4 regions of the Paenibacillus sp. E222 genome follow, and region 1 is predicted to be linked to each of the others. Evidence: riboswitches for the same ligand, from Rfam matches in the RefSeq annotation. Region 1 holds a riboswitch; each other region holds the start of a gene.
The links. A riboswitch is a leader RNA that binds a small molecule or an ion and turns the genes downstream of it on or off. The one in region 1 is predicted to bind thiamine pyrophosphate.

Region 2: linked by a shared signal. The riboswitch ahead of HW560_RS00685 (ECF transporter S component) and the one ahead of thiC (phosphomethylpyrimidine synthase ThiC) in region 1 are both predicted to bind thiamine pyrophosphate.
Region 3: linked by a shared signal. The riboswitch ahead of HW560_RS00735 (ABC transporter ATP-binding protein) and the one ahead of thiC (phosphomethylpyrimidine synthase ThiC) in region 1 are both predicted to bind thiamine pyrophosphate.
Region 4: linked by a shared signal. The riboswitch ahead of tenA (thiaminase II) and the one ahead of thiC (phosphomethylpyrimidine synthase ThiC) in region 1 are both predicted to bind thiamine pyrophosphate.

Annotation. Positions count from the first base shown of each region.
Region 1 is NZ_CP058552.1:462,312-466,138, forward strand. Features, by position in the region: gene thiC (phosphomethylpyrimidine synthase ThiC) at 296-2,101, opposite strand; TPP riboswitch at 2,444-2,557, opposite strand; gene HW560_RS01990 (IclR family transcriptional regulator) at 2,677-3,420, opposite strand; gene HW560_RS01995 (alpha/beta hydrolase) at 3,779-3,827, shown strand, end outside.
Region 2 is NZ_CP058552.1:159,960-163,786, reverse strand. Features, by position in the region: gene HW560_RS00695 (pectate lyase) at 1-501, shown strand, start outside; gene HW560_RS00690 (copper amine oxidase N-terminal domain-containing protein) at 674-1,627, opposite strand; TPP riboswitch at 1,791-1,901, shown strand; gene HW560_RS00685 (ECF transporter S component) at 2,140-2,733, shown strand; partial or broken gene HW560_RS34340 (ATP-binding cassette domain-containing protein) at 2,824-3,174, shown strand; gene HW560_RS00680 (ATP-binding cassette domain-containing protein) at 3,148-3,827, shown strand, end outside.
Region 3 is NZ_CP058552.1:169,450-173,276, forward strand. Features, by position in the region: gene HW560_RS00725 (ATP-binding cassette domain-containing protein) at 1-719, shown strand, start outside; gene hisC (histidinol-phosphate transaminase) at 744-1,865, shown strand; TPP riboswitch at 1,971-2,073, shown strand; gene HW560_RS00735 (ABC transporter ATP-binding protein) at 2,244-3,011, shown strand; gene HW560_RS00740 (ABC transporter permease) at 2,998-3,827, shown strand, end outside.
Region 4 is NZ_CP058552.1:5,435,789-5,439,615, reverse strand. Features, by position in the region: gene HW560_RS24145 (NAD(P)/FAD-dependent oxidoreductase) at 209-1,339, shown strand; gene HW560_RS24140 (hypothetical protein) at 1,348-1,635, shown strand; TPP riboswitch at 1,682-1,780, shown strand; gene tenA (thiaminase II) at 1,902-2,573, shown strand; gene HW560_RS24130 (GNAT family N-acetyltransferase) at 2,624-3,157, shown strand; gene HW560_RS24125 (TetR/AcrR family transcriptional regulator) at 3,207-3,641, shown strand; gene HW560_RS24120 (DHA2 family efflux MFS transporter permease subunit) at 3,676-3,827, opposite strand, start outside.

The sequences.
Region 1 (3,827 bases):
CTGACGGGTCACTTCGTCTGAACTATGCTGCACTTGGAGGAATACCCACCGCAAATGCTGTGCAGGAGTAGCCATTGGCCTGGCTACTCTTATTTGTTTTTCACTTACATTCATTTTATTAAACATCTGGGAGACAATCAACCTATAACTGATAAAATATGTTGTGTCATTATCCTTGTTCCTCGAAGTTAAGTGTGCGCACCACATACCAAGTAAGAGGCCGCTCTTCTCCGCAATCACGGAGAGGAACGGCTTTTCACCATGTCAGGCCGCCCAGATTGCGCTGTAACGACGCTTAGGAGCGTGTCCGGTATTCCTCAGCCTTTTCCTGCATACCCGCTGCCACGGCCTCATTCTCGGACAAACCTTTGTCTGCGGCAAAAGCACGAATATCCTGCGTAATGCGCATGCTGCAGAACTTCGGCCCGCACATGGAGCAGAAATGGGCTTCTTTTGCCCCTTCGGCCGGCAACGTCTCATCGTGGTAGGACAGCGCACGCTCAGGGTCCAGCGACAGGTTGAACTGATCCCTCCAGCGGAACTCAAAGCGTGCTTTGGACAGCGCATCATCCCGCCGCTGGGCACGCGGGTGACCTTTCGCCAGATCAGCGGCATGCGCAGCGATCTTGTAGGCGATAACCCCTTCCCGCACATCATCCTTATTAGGCAGGCCCAGATGTTCTTTTGGCGTAACATAACAGAGCATCGACGTACCGAACCAGCCGATCATCGCTGCCCCAATGGCCGAGGTAATATGGTCATATCCTGGTGCAATATCGGTCGTCAGCGGTCCCAGCGTATAGAACGGCGCCTCCTTGCAAATCTCCATTTGCAGATCGACATTCTCCTTGATCTTGTGCATCGGCACATGTCCCGGACCTTCAATCATCACCTGCACATCATGCTTCCAGGCGATTTGTGTTAGTTCACCAAGCGTCGCCAGTTCCGCCATCTGGGCTTCATCATTGGCATCGTAGATGCTTCCTGGGCGCAGTCCGTCTCCGAGAGAGAAGGCCACGTCATACCTTTTCATAATCTCGCAGATGTCTTCAAAATGGGTATACAAAAAATTTTCCTCATGATGCGCAAGACACCATGCTGCCATGATGGACCCGCCCCGTGACACAATGCCCGTCATGCGTTTGGCGGTCATCGGAATATATCTCAGCAGCACGCCTGCATGGATCGTAAAGTAGTCCACACCCTGCTCTGCCTGCTCTATGAGCGTGTCACGATACAACTCCCAGGTCAGTGCTTCGGCTTCTCCATTGACCTTCTCCAGTGCCTGATAGAGCGGAACTGTTCCAATGGGTACAGGTGAATTGCGGATGATCCATTCACGGGTTGTATGAATGTCCTTGCCTGTGGAAAGATCCATCACCGTATCCGATCCCCAGCGTACGGCCCAAGTCATCTTTTCTACCTCTTCCTCGATGGAGGAGGATACCGCAGAGTTCCCGATGTTAGCATTGATCTTCACATGAAAATGACGCCCGATCAGCATCGGCTCACTCTCCGGGTGATTGATGTTCGACGGCAGGATGGCCCTGCCACTCGCCAGCTCCTGCCGCACAAATTCCGGCTCCACACCCTCACGGATGGCAGCGAACTCCATCTCCGGTGTGATCATTCCCTGCCGTGCATAATGCATCTGGGTCACGCAGCGCCCTGCCTGTGCCCGTAACGGTTTACCACGCAAGCCTGGATACTTCTCGGCTCCAGTTCGCTTCCCTCCGGGTTTCAATCCGTTATCCTCCGGTTTTACCGTTCGTCCCTGGTAGGCTTCAACATCTTCACGCTCCGTAATCCAGCGGGTGCGCAGCGCTGGCAGCCCTGCCCGGATATCGGCATGAAATCCGGGATCAGTCATCGGCCCGCTCGTATCGTAGACACGCAGCGGTTCGTTATGCTCCACTCCTTGGGGAGTATTCGTGTCATGAAGGGCAATTTCACGCTCCGGTACTGCAATGTCCGGTCGTGAGCCCTGAATGTACACTTTGCGGCTGCCCGGGAAGGGCTTAATTCGTCCGGCCGCACCTGCACTCTTTTCCAACACCTGATCCTGCTCGTCTTGTCCCAGCGTTCTGTTCTCTGTACTCATCGCTCTTGTCTCCTCCTCATTGGTGATTGCCTGGATTGAAATGCTTGCGCACGAGTCCAAACCATCCACAACATAGAAAAAGGAAGAGCGATCATACCACACAAAATAGGGACATACAGTTCAAGTAATACAGACAGTCGAGGAAAAAAAATCCATACCACCGCTTCGCCAATAGCTCCCAGCTCTTTATCCAAAAGCAGCTCTGACAACGGCTTCCGCCTGTTTACTGTATAAAAAAAGCCGGTTCCCAAGGGAACCGGCTTATGTCCATCACCAATAACGCAACTCATTCAGGCTCCATAACGGAGTCCATCCATAGGTTACATTATATGGTGTTCGTGGTCGTATCGCCGATTACTTCCCTACGCTGGTATGATCCAGATCAGGTGCAAAGGGTCCGGAATCTCATGCGATTCCGTCTCAGTCCGGACAATTCGGACTCCCCCAGTAACGTTAACAAGTTGCAGCATCTCAGCCGCAGATTCATATTCAATTATGCTGACCCTGTTGGGCCGTCCATTACAGAGTAGCGCAACCGGATCATAAAAACAACCTTTAAATTCCAGAACATAAAATCAGGATAACATCAGTCCCATCTGTGTAGCAGCTTCCTTCAGCACAGGTGCGTATTCATGCAGCGTCTCCTGCGAAAGGCGACTAACAGGCCCGGATACCGACAGAGCAGCAGCGATGTTGCCTTTCCGATCCATGATGGGTACAGATACAGCGGCTGCTCCCGGTTCACGTTCCTCATAACTTGTTGCATAGCCATATTCCAGAATGTCTTTCATCTGTGCCAAATATACTTTGGGATCGATAAATACGGGCCATTCCGGTCCATTCATCAGATCTTCGCGGTCCTCTTCGGTGGCAAAAGCCATCAGCACTTTACTGGAGGCTCCCACGGATAGCGGAAGTCTGACGCCCACCGGAGCTACACGGCGAATCGCCTGATCACTCTGTACAGCTTGAATTCGAATCCGCTCACTGCCATCACGCAGATATAAACTCACGGTTTCGCCCAGTCGATCTCTGAGCCGCTCCATCGCAGGAAGGAGCAAAATGGCCGGATCATCGCTGCGAGACATATGGGCAGACAGTTCCCAGATGCGTATGCCGAGTCGATACTTCTCGGTGGCTGCATCCCGGATCACGAACCCTTTGTCCTCCAAAGTAGCCATCAGACGATGGACTGTACTTTTGTGCAGACCGATCTGGCTGGCAATTTCCGTGAGTCCCAGATCACTGCGGGTTGTAAAACACAATAATATATCCAGCGCCCGTTCTACAGCCCGGACGGTTAACTTTCGGTCTTCCATGGCAAGTTGCCCTCCTCATGTTTCATCACATGAAACTTGGTTACATAAATTATATGAGAAACGGTCTCATCTGTAAACCAAAAAGAGCCATTTGGAATAGGAATAATTGTAAATATTTTCTTTTTATAAATTAAAATCCCCTGCTATTTGCACCCTAAGGAAATGTTAACCAGATATCTTCAGAACTATATAACAATTGCGTAACAAATGCCTCCAATCAATTGACTTTGACTATATTGGAACATACGATAAAGATATATTAAATTAAGATTTTGCTTCAAAAGTAGTCAGAAAAATCATTTATCCGCTCTGTTCGTCTCGTTGTTATCTTCATTTGATTTTTAAAGGAGGGGCAATCATGTATCCGACATCCCAGAGCGAAGCCCCGCTGCAAACGAAAGTGTCAG
Region 2 (3,827 bases), 300 kb from region 1:
GGAGATGGATCTCAAGCGGAAAATCAGAAGCCGGTATTTCGACTGGAGGCAGGCGCCACGCTCAAAAATGTAAATATCGGTTCACCCGCAGCTGACGGTGTTCATTGTTACGGTAACTGTACAATTTCAAATGTGGTGTGGGAGGATGTAGGCGAGGACGCTCTGACTCTGAAATCAGCCGGAACAGTCAACATTACTGGCGGGGCAGCTTACAAAGCCTACGATAAAGTATTTCAAATTAATGCAGCCGGAACGATTAACATTAAAAATTTCCGTGCAGACGATATTGGCAAGCTGGTGCGTCAAAATGGTGGAACCACCTTCACGGTGAACATGACGCTGGACAACTCAAATATTTCCAACGTCAAAGATTCGATCATGCGTACGGACAGCAGTACATCGCAAGGGAAAATTACAAATACCCGTTATTCTAAAGTCCCGACCTTATTTAAGGGATTTGCTTCGGGAAAAACCAGTCAGTCCGGAAATACGCAATATTAAGACAATGATATCCGTGAGCGAATAAATAAAGAATAATGCTAAAAAGGGATGTCCCCCGTTATGTTTATTCATCACGTAGGGGACATCCCTTTTGGTGTTGCATTCAGAAGAAGCATCATTTGCCCACCTGCGCCGATACAAAGGTCTCTAAAGCCTGGGCGGGCATTCCAATTTACTTTTCTTCCGGAACTTCAACGATCACTTTACCTTTCTCAGGGGCAATGGAGCCCGCATGGATGGAGCCGGACTTGTTCATGATCTCGTAGGAAGTCTCTTCAAGCATACGAGAATACTTAAATGATACGAGGGTTTGACCCTTGACGGAAGGGCGAGTCCCTGCTTCAGCAACGGGTTTGGTTTTGATAAAAAACAGGTCACCGATAGTTCCGGCATCTTTACCGATATTGGCCTGCCATTTCAGCAGGGCGTTTTCATTTTTAATCGTGTAATAGCTGATCAGATCGTTATCTTCAACAATGAAGAAACTTTCCTTTTTGCCTTGTTCAAAAATGTATTGAATGGATGAATCCACTGGACCCAGAGGGTTGCGAATCTCCAGGCGTGCTTGTCCCAGTTCAGAGAAGCGTGGCAAATGCAGCGCAGCTTCACGCGCCACAGTCAGATCAGCACTGCTGTAGTCTTTGACCACCGCAGCATCCGTGGTGTAGATGTAGGCCTCCTTGGCCGTCTGGTTCCAGCGAACCTGTGCGCCAAAGGCTTCGCCAATGGCACGGAGCGGAAGCATGGCTTTGCCATTCACCAGAATGGGAGCGGACGACAACGTCGCATTCTGACCGTTTTTCTTCATTGTTTTGCTGTTGGGTATAAGAACATATTTGTCGCTGTCTGTGCTGATGCTAATCTGTTTTGTTTTGTTATTGTAGCCAAACGTATAGTCCCCGAGGAATTGAAGTTCAGTCAATGCTACGTACGTTATACCCTGCTTTATAACCACATCATTTTGAGCTTGTACATTGTTAATATACGCTGTCGGTTTGTGTGTTGTTGCTGCTTCCGCGACAGTGGATGACAGCAGTGCGGGTGCCGTACCCGCGGTGAGAATCGAAGCGGCAAGGATCATTTTCCACTTTTTTTGCTGCCAGGCAGTATTGGTTTGTTTCATCATTATCAATCTCCCTTCTTGTATACCAAACGGACTACTTGATCCAAATGTTGCATAGTATTGTAAAGTACACCACAGAATGTCTTCTCTGATTTACCCAAAATACAGCGTAATGATTTTTCCGGGATTGTCACAAATACCCATGTGTTGTACAGTAGAAGCAATGAAATAAGTGAACCGGGAGCTCAATGAAGTTGGGCTGAGAGAGCGGCCTTGTGCCGCTGACCGTAAATCTGATCTGGGTAATGCCAGCGTAGAGAACATGAATTTGCGATGTGCAATGGTAAGCGATAGGGATAGAACATAAATGTCAGCGTTTCTTGGGTGCAGCAGGATTTTTCTGATGTGACGGGAATGGTGTCGTTTGTTTTCTTCTTTCTCTATATCTGCCTAATGCGCAGCATCGTGAGATTGTAAACTGTGCGTATGGCCTGCCTGGAAACCGGGGAGGCTTTTTTGTTTGTTTTATTGTTTATTTTATAAATCCAGGGAAACAGAGGAAGGAAGTAGAGAACATGTCAACAGCAGTAGGCAGCAACAGATTGAAGTTAACCGATATTTTGGTAACGATTGTGATTGCGGTGGTCTTCGGGGTGATCTACAAAATATGGGGACCTACATATGATCTGATGAAGCCATTCGGCGTTCATGCGGAGCAGATGATTTATGGCATGTGGTTTATGGCGGGAACCTTTGCCTTTGTAATCATTCGTAAGCCGGGTGTAGCCATTCTGGCTGAAGTAGCGGCATCCACGGTGAGTGCTTTTCTCGGAAGTGAGTGGGGCATGTCGACACTGGTGTATGGACTGTTGCAAGGGCTGGGTGCAGAGATCTTCTTCGCCGCATTTCTGTATCGGAAAAGCAATCTGTTCGTCACCTGCCTTGCGGCTATTGGTGCAGCGGCAGCTTCGCTTGTACTGGATTATCAGTACGGGTACATTGATTCCCTCTCGGCTTGGAATTATACACTGTTTATCGGGTTCCGCTTCATTGGCAGTATTCTGATTGCAGGTGTATTCGCCTATTACCTTGCCAAAGCGCTGGAGCTTACAGGTGTAACACGATCCCTTAGACCGGTGTCGAAGCAGGATTACGAGGCGCTGGACTAGATGAATGAAGTGGAGAATGTGCAAGCGGTAGGTGTTACGAATCTAAGATGCAAGTTCCCGGGAGAGAAGGCCTTGGTGTTTCAAGGCTTGTCTCTCTCTGTGCGTCAAGGGGAGAAAGTATTATTGCTTGGTCCAAGCGGATCTGGCAAATCAACCTTGCTGCAAATTCTGAGCGGTCTGATTCCGCGATCTGTGGAGATTCCGATGAAATGTGATGACATTCAGGTGCCTGAGCAGCCCGGCATTGTTTTTCAAGATCCGGATACCCAGTTCTGTATGTCATATACGGATGAAGAGATTGCTTTTGTATTGGAGAACCGGAATATTCCACGCGAGCAGATGCCTACCCTTATCCATCAATACCTGGAACAGGTCGGGTTATGCTTTGAACATAATCGAACACTCATTCAATCCATGTCTCAGGGTATGAAGCAGCGTCTTGCGATGGCTTCGATTCTGGCCATGGAGCCAGACGTACTCTTTTTGGATGAACCAACGGCACTGCTGGATGATGAAGGAACCTCTCAGGTGTGGGAAACGGTGAAACAGATTGCACAGGACAAAACACTCATTATCGTAGAACATAAAATTAATGAAATCGTCGAGTGGGTAGACCGAATCATCGTATTGTCGCCTGAAGGAAAGATTGTGGCAGATGGCCCGGCGAATCAGGTGTTTACAGATGAGCGGAATATGCTCAGGGAATACGGGATCTGGTATCCAGGGGTCTGGGAAGAACGAGGCCAATCGAAGGCACAGGCATGGGTCTCAGGAGAGGATAGTCGTTACGGTGCAACAGAAACTGAAAGTATAGATTATAAGGAGGGGGAAACCTCTGCACTGATCCAACCAGCCCTGGAAATGCAGCAATTCACCGGATGGCGCGGAAAAACGCCATTCATTCAGGTGGAGCAGGCCAAGGTATGGCACGGAGATTGGGTGGGGATTGTCGGGGCTAACGGGGCAGGTAAAAGTTCATTATTGCTGTCCATGATGAATATTCTAAAAACGACAGGTCAATATGTTGTGGAAGGACAATCGGCTGGAAAAACCGAGCAGCTTGCAGATCGCATTGCCTTTGTATTCCAGAATCC
Region 3 (3,827 bases), 290 kb from region 1:
ATCAGCGGACGATTCTGTCCGACATCAACGTCAATGTAAGACAAGGGGAATTTGTAGCCATCGTTGGACGAAGCGGCTGTGGCAAAAGTACGTTGCTGCGTCTGATCGCCGGGCTGGAGGCCCCCTCTTCCGGGAGCGTTACGCTGGGCAACAGAAAGCTTGGCAGTACGGCACCCGAGACACGATTTCTGTTTCAGGAAGCCCGGCTGCTGCCTTGGAAATCCGTGCTCGACAATGTACGGCTGGGCATCCCCGACAAGAACAAGGAAGATGCACGCCAGTCGCTTCGCAATGTGGGACTCGGAGAGCGTGAAGGTGACTGGCCGGGGGTATTATCTGGCGGACAAAAACAACGTGTCGCCTTGGCACGGGCACTCGCTAGTCATCCGCGCCTACTGCTGCTGGATGAACCGCTGGGTGCATTGGATGCATTAACCCGAATTGAGATGCAGCAATTAATCGAACGCTTGTGGGTAGAAGAAGATCTGACCGTCATTCTGGTCACGCATGATGTCAGCGAGGCGGTTGCGCTGGCAGACAGGGTGCTGCTAATCGAAGATGGTCATATAACGATGGATACCCGTATTACGCTGGAGCGGCCACGCGTTCGGGACAGCGGGTTTGCTCATTTTGAAAACCTGATTCTGAATCGCTTGTTGACTCCTCCACAAGAGACACCACAGCAGATTGCCCAGAAACAGATATCATTCTCGATCTAATTCCACTGGAAAGAAGGCATGATTATGCAATCCCTTTCACCCGTTCCCTCTCCTCCTGTTAAAGACCTGTTAAATCAAATTCCGGCTTATACGCCTGCTAAATCCATGGAACAGATCCGGCGGGAGTTGGGACTGGAAAGTGTGGATCGACTCGCAGCAAACGAGAATCCGTTTGGTTCCTCTCCGCTGGCAGCAGAAGCGGTCAGATCGCTGAGTTCCGATCTTTTGGCTCAATACCCCGACGGTTCCAGCCAACTGCTGCGTGACAAACTTGCGGAACGTCTGGGGGTTCGTACTTCCCAACTGGTATTTGGAAGTGGATCTTTCGAGCTCCTCACCCTTACCGCCCAAGCTTATCTTAATCCCGGGGAGGAATCACTCATTCCGGTGCCCTCCTTTAACTGGTATAAGGGCGCTACGCTGCTGGCAGGCGGGGTCATTCATGAAGTGCCTTTGGTCAACCATTCACTGGATCTGGAGCAATTCCGGCAGCGGATTAATACTTCTACCCGAATCATCTGGCTGTGCAATCCGAATAATCCGACCGGAACCATTTTCACGGCAAATGCCCTGCTTGATTTACTCGAACATGTTCCCTCCCATGTCGTGGTTGTCCTGGATGAAGCGTATTATGAATTCGCGGAAAGTGAAGATTACCCTGATACGGTTAAGCTGCTGGAGCAGTATAATAATCTGATTATTTTGCGGACCTTCTCCAAAATATATGGACTGGCCGGACTGCGTATTGGATATGGCATCGCGAATGAAAGCATCATTGAAGGCATTAACCGGGTCAAGCTGCCCATCAGTCTGACAGCCACATCCCAAGCCGCTGCTTCGGCCAGCCTGGATGATCATGAATTTGTTTCTCATTGCCTGCAATACAATCGTCAGGGACGTGAAACGTTAATGCAATCCTTTGATCAGTGGAAATTACCCTACATCCCTTCCGAAACCAATTTCATCATGGTGGATCTGTTGCAGGATAGCGGCCCGATTACCAAAGAATTGTTGAACAGAGGTATCTCTGTCCGCGGCGGTGCCGAATTCGGTATGCCTACCTGGCTTCGGATTACGATTGGCACACCTGAGCAGATTGTCCGGCTGATCAGTGAGCTTGATTCACTGTTACATTCAAACGATTAGAATAGGTTACTTTCCTAACTCTCATTACGCACACTTCTTTTAAGCCGCCCTCTTTACATTCTGCTTGCATGTGATATATGCTGAACACACAACTGCATATCTTAATCATTGCACTAGGGGAGCCTTGCGGCTGAGACGAATCGAACGATTCGGACCCTTTGAACCTGATCTGGATCATACCAGCGGAGGGAAGTGGAGCGGCCTCTCAGTAAGCGGATTTTTTCATGTTGATGATGAAATTTAATGTGAATTGAACTTACAGACCCACTCATTTCTCCGGAAATGGGTGGGTCTTTTTCGCATTCTTCGGGCAGATCAGAAGGTGTAATTAAAGATCACGCAGTTTGAAGTTTGAATAATAAAGGGGAACGGATCGAGATGGATAACGACATAACCATTCATAACATGAGCTACGCCTTCCCGGGAAAAAGGGATTCCCCCGTGCTCTCCAATGTGTCGATGCGTGTAGCCAAAGGCGAATTCGTCTCGCTCATCGGTTCCAGCGGCTCCGGTAAAAGCACCCTCTTCAAGCTGCTGGCAGGCCTGCTTGAGCCAACCCACGGAACCATTAATATTCCTTGGGTTCAGGAAGGAAAGCGACTGGGGCAGGTGGCCTACATGCCGCAAAAGGACCTCCTGTTACCCTGGCGAACCGTCATGGAGAATTGCATGCTCCCCGCTGAACTTGCTCCAGGTCGGCAGGATAAGGTACGAATTCGAGCGGACATTCTGGCCGGTCTCGACCGATTTGGCTTATCTGGCCACGCGCATGCTTACCCGGACGAGCTGTCAGGTGGCATGCGCCAGCGTGTCGCGCTGCTTCGTACGTTGCTGACAGGTGGCCAGCTCATGCTGCTGGATGAACCATTCGGCGCACTCGATGCCCTGACCAAACGTGAGATGCATCGCTGGCTGCTGGAGCTCTGGGAAGGCTTGGGCAAAACCGTGTTGTTCATCACGCATGACATTGAAGAAGCCCTGCTGCTCAGTGATCGGATTATCCTGTTAACTCCGGTGGGCCATAGCCAACAGCTGCTGGATCTGACGGTACCTTTGCCGCGTCCAAGACATTCGGACATGATCTACGAACCCGCTCTCGTTCAGATGAGACGACGACTGGAGGAACAATTGCATGCGAGACGGTAACTTGAGAGATAGCACGAAGTATAGCGTGAGAGGTTGGCTTGCCCGTTATGGTCTATTTCTTTTGCTCATGATCCTGCTGCTTGCTCTCTGGGAGTGGATTGTGCGTATGGGATGGGTGCCTTCCTTCATCATTCCAGCCCCGACGGCGATTGTCCGTTCCCTGTATGAGCATCGCCACCTTCTGCTGGGTACACATTTGCCCGCTACCTTGATGGAGGTTGTCGTTGGCTTTGGCTTGTCCATTGGTGCCGGAATTGCACTTGCAACGGGTATGCATATGAATCAGTCGATTGAAAAAGCGTTATATCCCTTCATCGTGATCAGTCAGACGATCCCGCTGATTGCCTTGTCCCCCGTCTTCATCCTGTGGTTTGGCTACACGCTGTGGAGTAAAGTCGCGGTGGTATTCCTGATCTCATTTTTCCCGATTGTGGTGAGCACCTACGATGGCCTGCGCCAGGGTGATCCGGAGCAGCGTGAACTGCTCCTGACGATGGGGGCCAGCAAGTGGGATATTTTCCGCAAACTCCAGATTCCACTTGCCCTTCCCTCCTTCTTTTCGGGAATGAAAATGTCTGTGGTGTATTGTGTGGTCGGTGCAACGATCGGGGAATGGCTCGGTGGAAGCAAGGGCCTTGGGTACTTCAGCCGCAGAATGTCGAGCAATATGAACACGGACGCCATGTTCGCCGCCATTGTGCTGTTATCCCTGCTCGGTATCGCGCTGTTTGTAATCATTGCATGGATGGAGAGAAGATTCGGTACACCACGTCATGCAGGTAGAAGAAAAGCTGGATCATTTCCGGAGGCAGACCT
Region 4 (3,827 bases), 2.5 Mb from region 1:
TGCGTAAATGGCGAAGATACAGCGTTAAAAGAAACATGATTTGAATTATATTACATAAATGACATTAATTTAAACGGTCTATTCACTTCGATGAACCACTTATCGAAAACCTTTTAGGAACACGTATCATCATGTCGATGCTTTGCCATTATCAGACCATATAGTATACGCTATAATGGATACAGTGATTTAGGAAAGGGATGCAGTCATGAAGAAAGTCATCGTCGTAGGATCAGGAATTCTTGGGGCTTCCACAGCGTATCAATTGGCAAAAAGGGGTGCGGAAGTTCTTCTTATAGACCGGAAAGATCGAGGGCAGGCTACGGATGCTGCTGCCGGGATCATCTGTCCCTGGTTATCTCAGCGCCGCAATCAGGATTGGTATCAGCTCGCCAAGGCGGGTGCACGTTTTTATCCCGGGTTGATTGAAGAACTCAAGAGCGAAGGGGAAACGGAAACAGGTTACGCTCAAGTGGGTGCTCTTAGTATTCATACGGATGTGGAGAAAATCAACAAGATGCAGGAGCGAGCACACCTTCGTAAAGAAGATGCACCAGAGATTGCGGATATTACTTGTCTGGATGCAAAAGAAACCCATGAGCGTTTTCCTCTTCTGGAGGAGAGCTTTCAGTCAGTATACATCAGCGGTGCTGCGCGTATCGATGGACGTGCACTGCGTGATGCCTTAATCCGATCGGCACAGCGTAATGGAGCGGTTCTGATTGATGGAGACGCGACACTTCAATATGAATCGGACCGAGTAACTGGAGTGGTTGTGGACGGTAAAGTCATATCGGCTGACGAGGTAATTGTGTGTGCCGGCGCGTGGGCTAATGAACTGTTGAAGCCCTTGGGCATTGATTTTAAGGTTCATTATCAGAAGGCACAAATTATGCACTTGCAGGTTCACGATCGAAAGGACACTGGGAACTGGCCTGTAGTCATGCCTCCTTCGGATCAATATTTGTTAGCCTTTGATCAACAGAAGATTGTGATCGGAGCGACTCACGAAAATGATATTGAAGGATACGATACAAGAGTAACCGCAGGCGGAATGCAGGAAATTTTGAATAAAGGATTGGAACTGGCTCCCGGTTTAGCTGATAGCACGTTTCAGGAAGTAAGAGTAGGATTTCGTCCATTTACACCAGGTTTTCTTCCGGTAATGGGTGCTGTCCCAGGTTGGAATGGTTTGATTACAGCCAACGGGCTTGGAGCTTCCGGTTTAACGATGGGGCCTTTTATTGGAAGTCAACTGGCCAAGTTGGCTCTTGGTATGGAGTTAGATATCGATATTCAGCCATATGACCTTGGAAAAGCAATGGATCATCAGAAATGAGGTGAACTATGACGTATTCACAGCGCTTAACTCACGGCAACTCCTCAGACATCATTTATCTGGAGCACCAGATTAGCATCGCCGAGGAGGAATTGGCAAAAGCCGAGGAAGAGCGGCGGGCATACGAATCGGATTTAGATCAGTTAAGGAAGTCTCCAGATCATTCAACATCAGCAACGAACATCTCTAATGAGCAAAAATTAGTGGTTGAGTTAAACAAGGTACACAGTATGATTAAGACCATCCGGACACGACTTAAGAACTTGCAAGAAGATTTAGGGGAACTTGAAGATTAATAGGAATAGTTTGACATTTGGAAAAACACATGTTGTAATAAGCCTGAGCTATTTGCAGGGGGACTGTTCGCAGTTGAGAAGGTTAAAACCTGACCCTTTGAACCTGTTAGTTAATACTGACGTAGGGAGCAAATGACATGTACTCATGTTATTTTGCCCTTGCCGAAAATAGGTCAAGGGCTTTTTGGTCTGCATTTTGGGGGACAGAACGCGATAGCTGGGTGTGAAGCGGGGACATTATGATTTTAATAAAAGGAGCAATGATCATGTCATTTTCGAGAACGTTAAAAGATAAGTCCAGAATCGTATGGGAAGATGGATACAACCATCCTTTTTTACACGAAATGGGGAAAGGCACACTGGATCAGGAAGCGTTTAAGTTTTATCTTCTTCAGGACTATACCTATCTGATTGAATATGCGAAGATTTTTGCCATGGGCGCGGTGAAGGCGACAGATGAAAAACTGATGACGAACTTTACGGTGATTCAACACGCTATTCTGTACGAAGAAATGGATTTGCATCGAAATTATATGAAGGAATTTGGGATTACGCTGGATGAAAATCATACGGTCAAACCATCTCTGTACAACAAGGCGTATACGTCGAATATGATGAGTGTTGCACAAACAGGTGGTGTTGCCGAAATCATCGCCGTCATTTTCCCATGTGCGTGGACGTATTACGACTATGCAACAAGATTAAAAGAACAATATCGAGATTCATTAGAGGGCAATTTCTATCAGACGTGGATCGAAAATTATGCAAGTGATGAATTCCGCGATTCATTCGAATGGTTCTATGATACATTGGATGCATTATGTGAACATAAAACCGAGCAGGAACTGGAGGCCATTGAAGACATATTTAGAAGAAGTGTTGAATTTGAATATCTGTTCTGGGATATGGCTTATAATCAGCAACTCTCGTACTTCTGATGAATGAAATCTCAAATCTATTACAACCAGAGACAAGGATGAACATACAGATGAACAATCATGGGGAACGCATCTATTTACGATTTTTGAACGTGGAGGACGCGCCGACACTGCTGGATTTGCAGTTCCGTAACCGGGCTGTTTTCGAAGAGATATCGGCAAGTGAACGATCAGAGACATTCTATACACTGGAGGGCCAGTTAGCCCTTCTTGAAGGCTGGAACAAGGCGAGGGAAGAAGGGAAACGTTACTCTTTCGGGATCTTCCTGAACCATACGCATGAGCTTATTGGGGAGATCTCTCTGTTCGAACTTGAACTGGATTCCATCAGCAAATGGATTGTTGGTTATGTGCTCGATCAGGCCCAGAATGGTAAGGGATACATGAGTGAAGCTCTGCGGCTAGCACTTAATTTTGCCGTGAATGACGGGGGAATAAAACGAGTGGAGGCAGGTGCACTTCCCGACAATGCCGGATCAATTCGAGTGTTGCGTAAAGCGGGCTTCCAGGAAACGGACCGTCAGAATATTAAAATCAAGGGAATTTGGAAGGAACATGTGATGTTTGCAGTGGATTTGCAGTAGAGTGTTGAATATCGTAACGTGAACCGCCTAACTCATCCAGAGGGAACTTATGAATAAACGGAAACAAATGTTATTGGACTCAGCACTTGTGCTCTTTGAGAAACATGGAGTAACCAACACTTCCATACAAATGATTCTAGACGAGTCAGGTGTGTCCAAAGGAACATTTTACAAATTCTTTGGTTCAAAGGATGATTGTATTCTTGCCATTCTGGAGCAGCGTGTACAGGAAGACATGATGATTCGCAAAGATTTGGAGAGCCAAAGCTATGCTTCCGATTTTGATCTACTGGTGGATCAGATTATGGTCCCGATGATGTTGCCAGAAACAAAGCTGGTTGTGGAGTTATTCTACGTTAGCGCGGAAGTTCTCACTTCAGTGGAGAGGCTACGGTTTATTTTATTATTTCATACACAAAAAAGCGGCAGATTGGACGTAAAGCTTAGGGTCCTGATCTGCCGCTTTTGGTATACGATACAATAGGCTCTACATGATGTAATTCATGTAAATGCTGTTCTTAATTTGTATTCATCGAGACTTTTTGTCTTACAGGCTGCTTGGAGTCTTCCTCCGTTGCTTGTTTGGTACGTTTGATGAAGAAGGAAAGTAGCAATCCGACAACGGCAATGCCGATAATGACAACATAAGCATCATTAATTCCCTGGATCA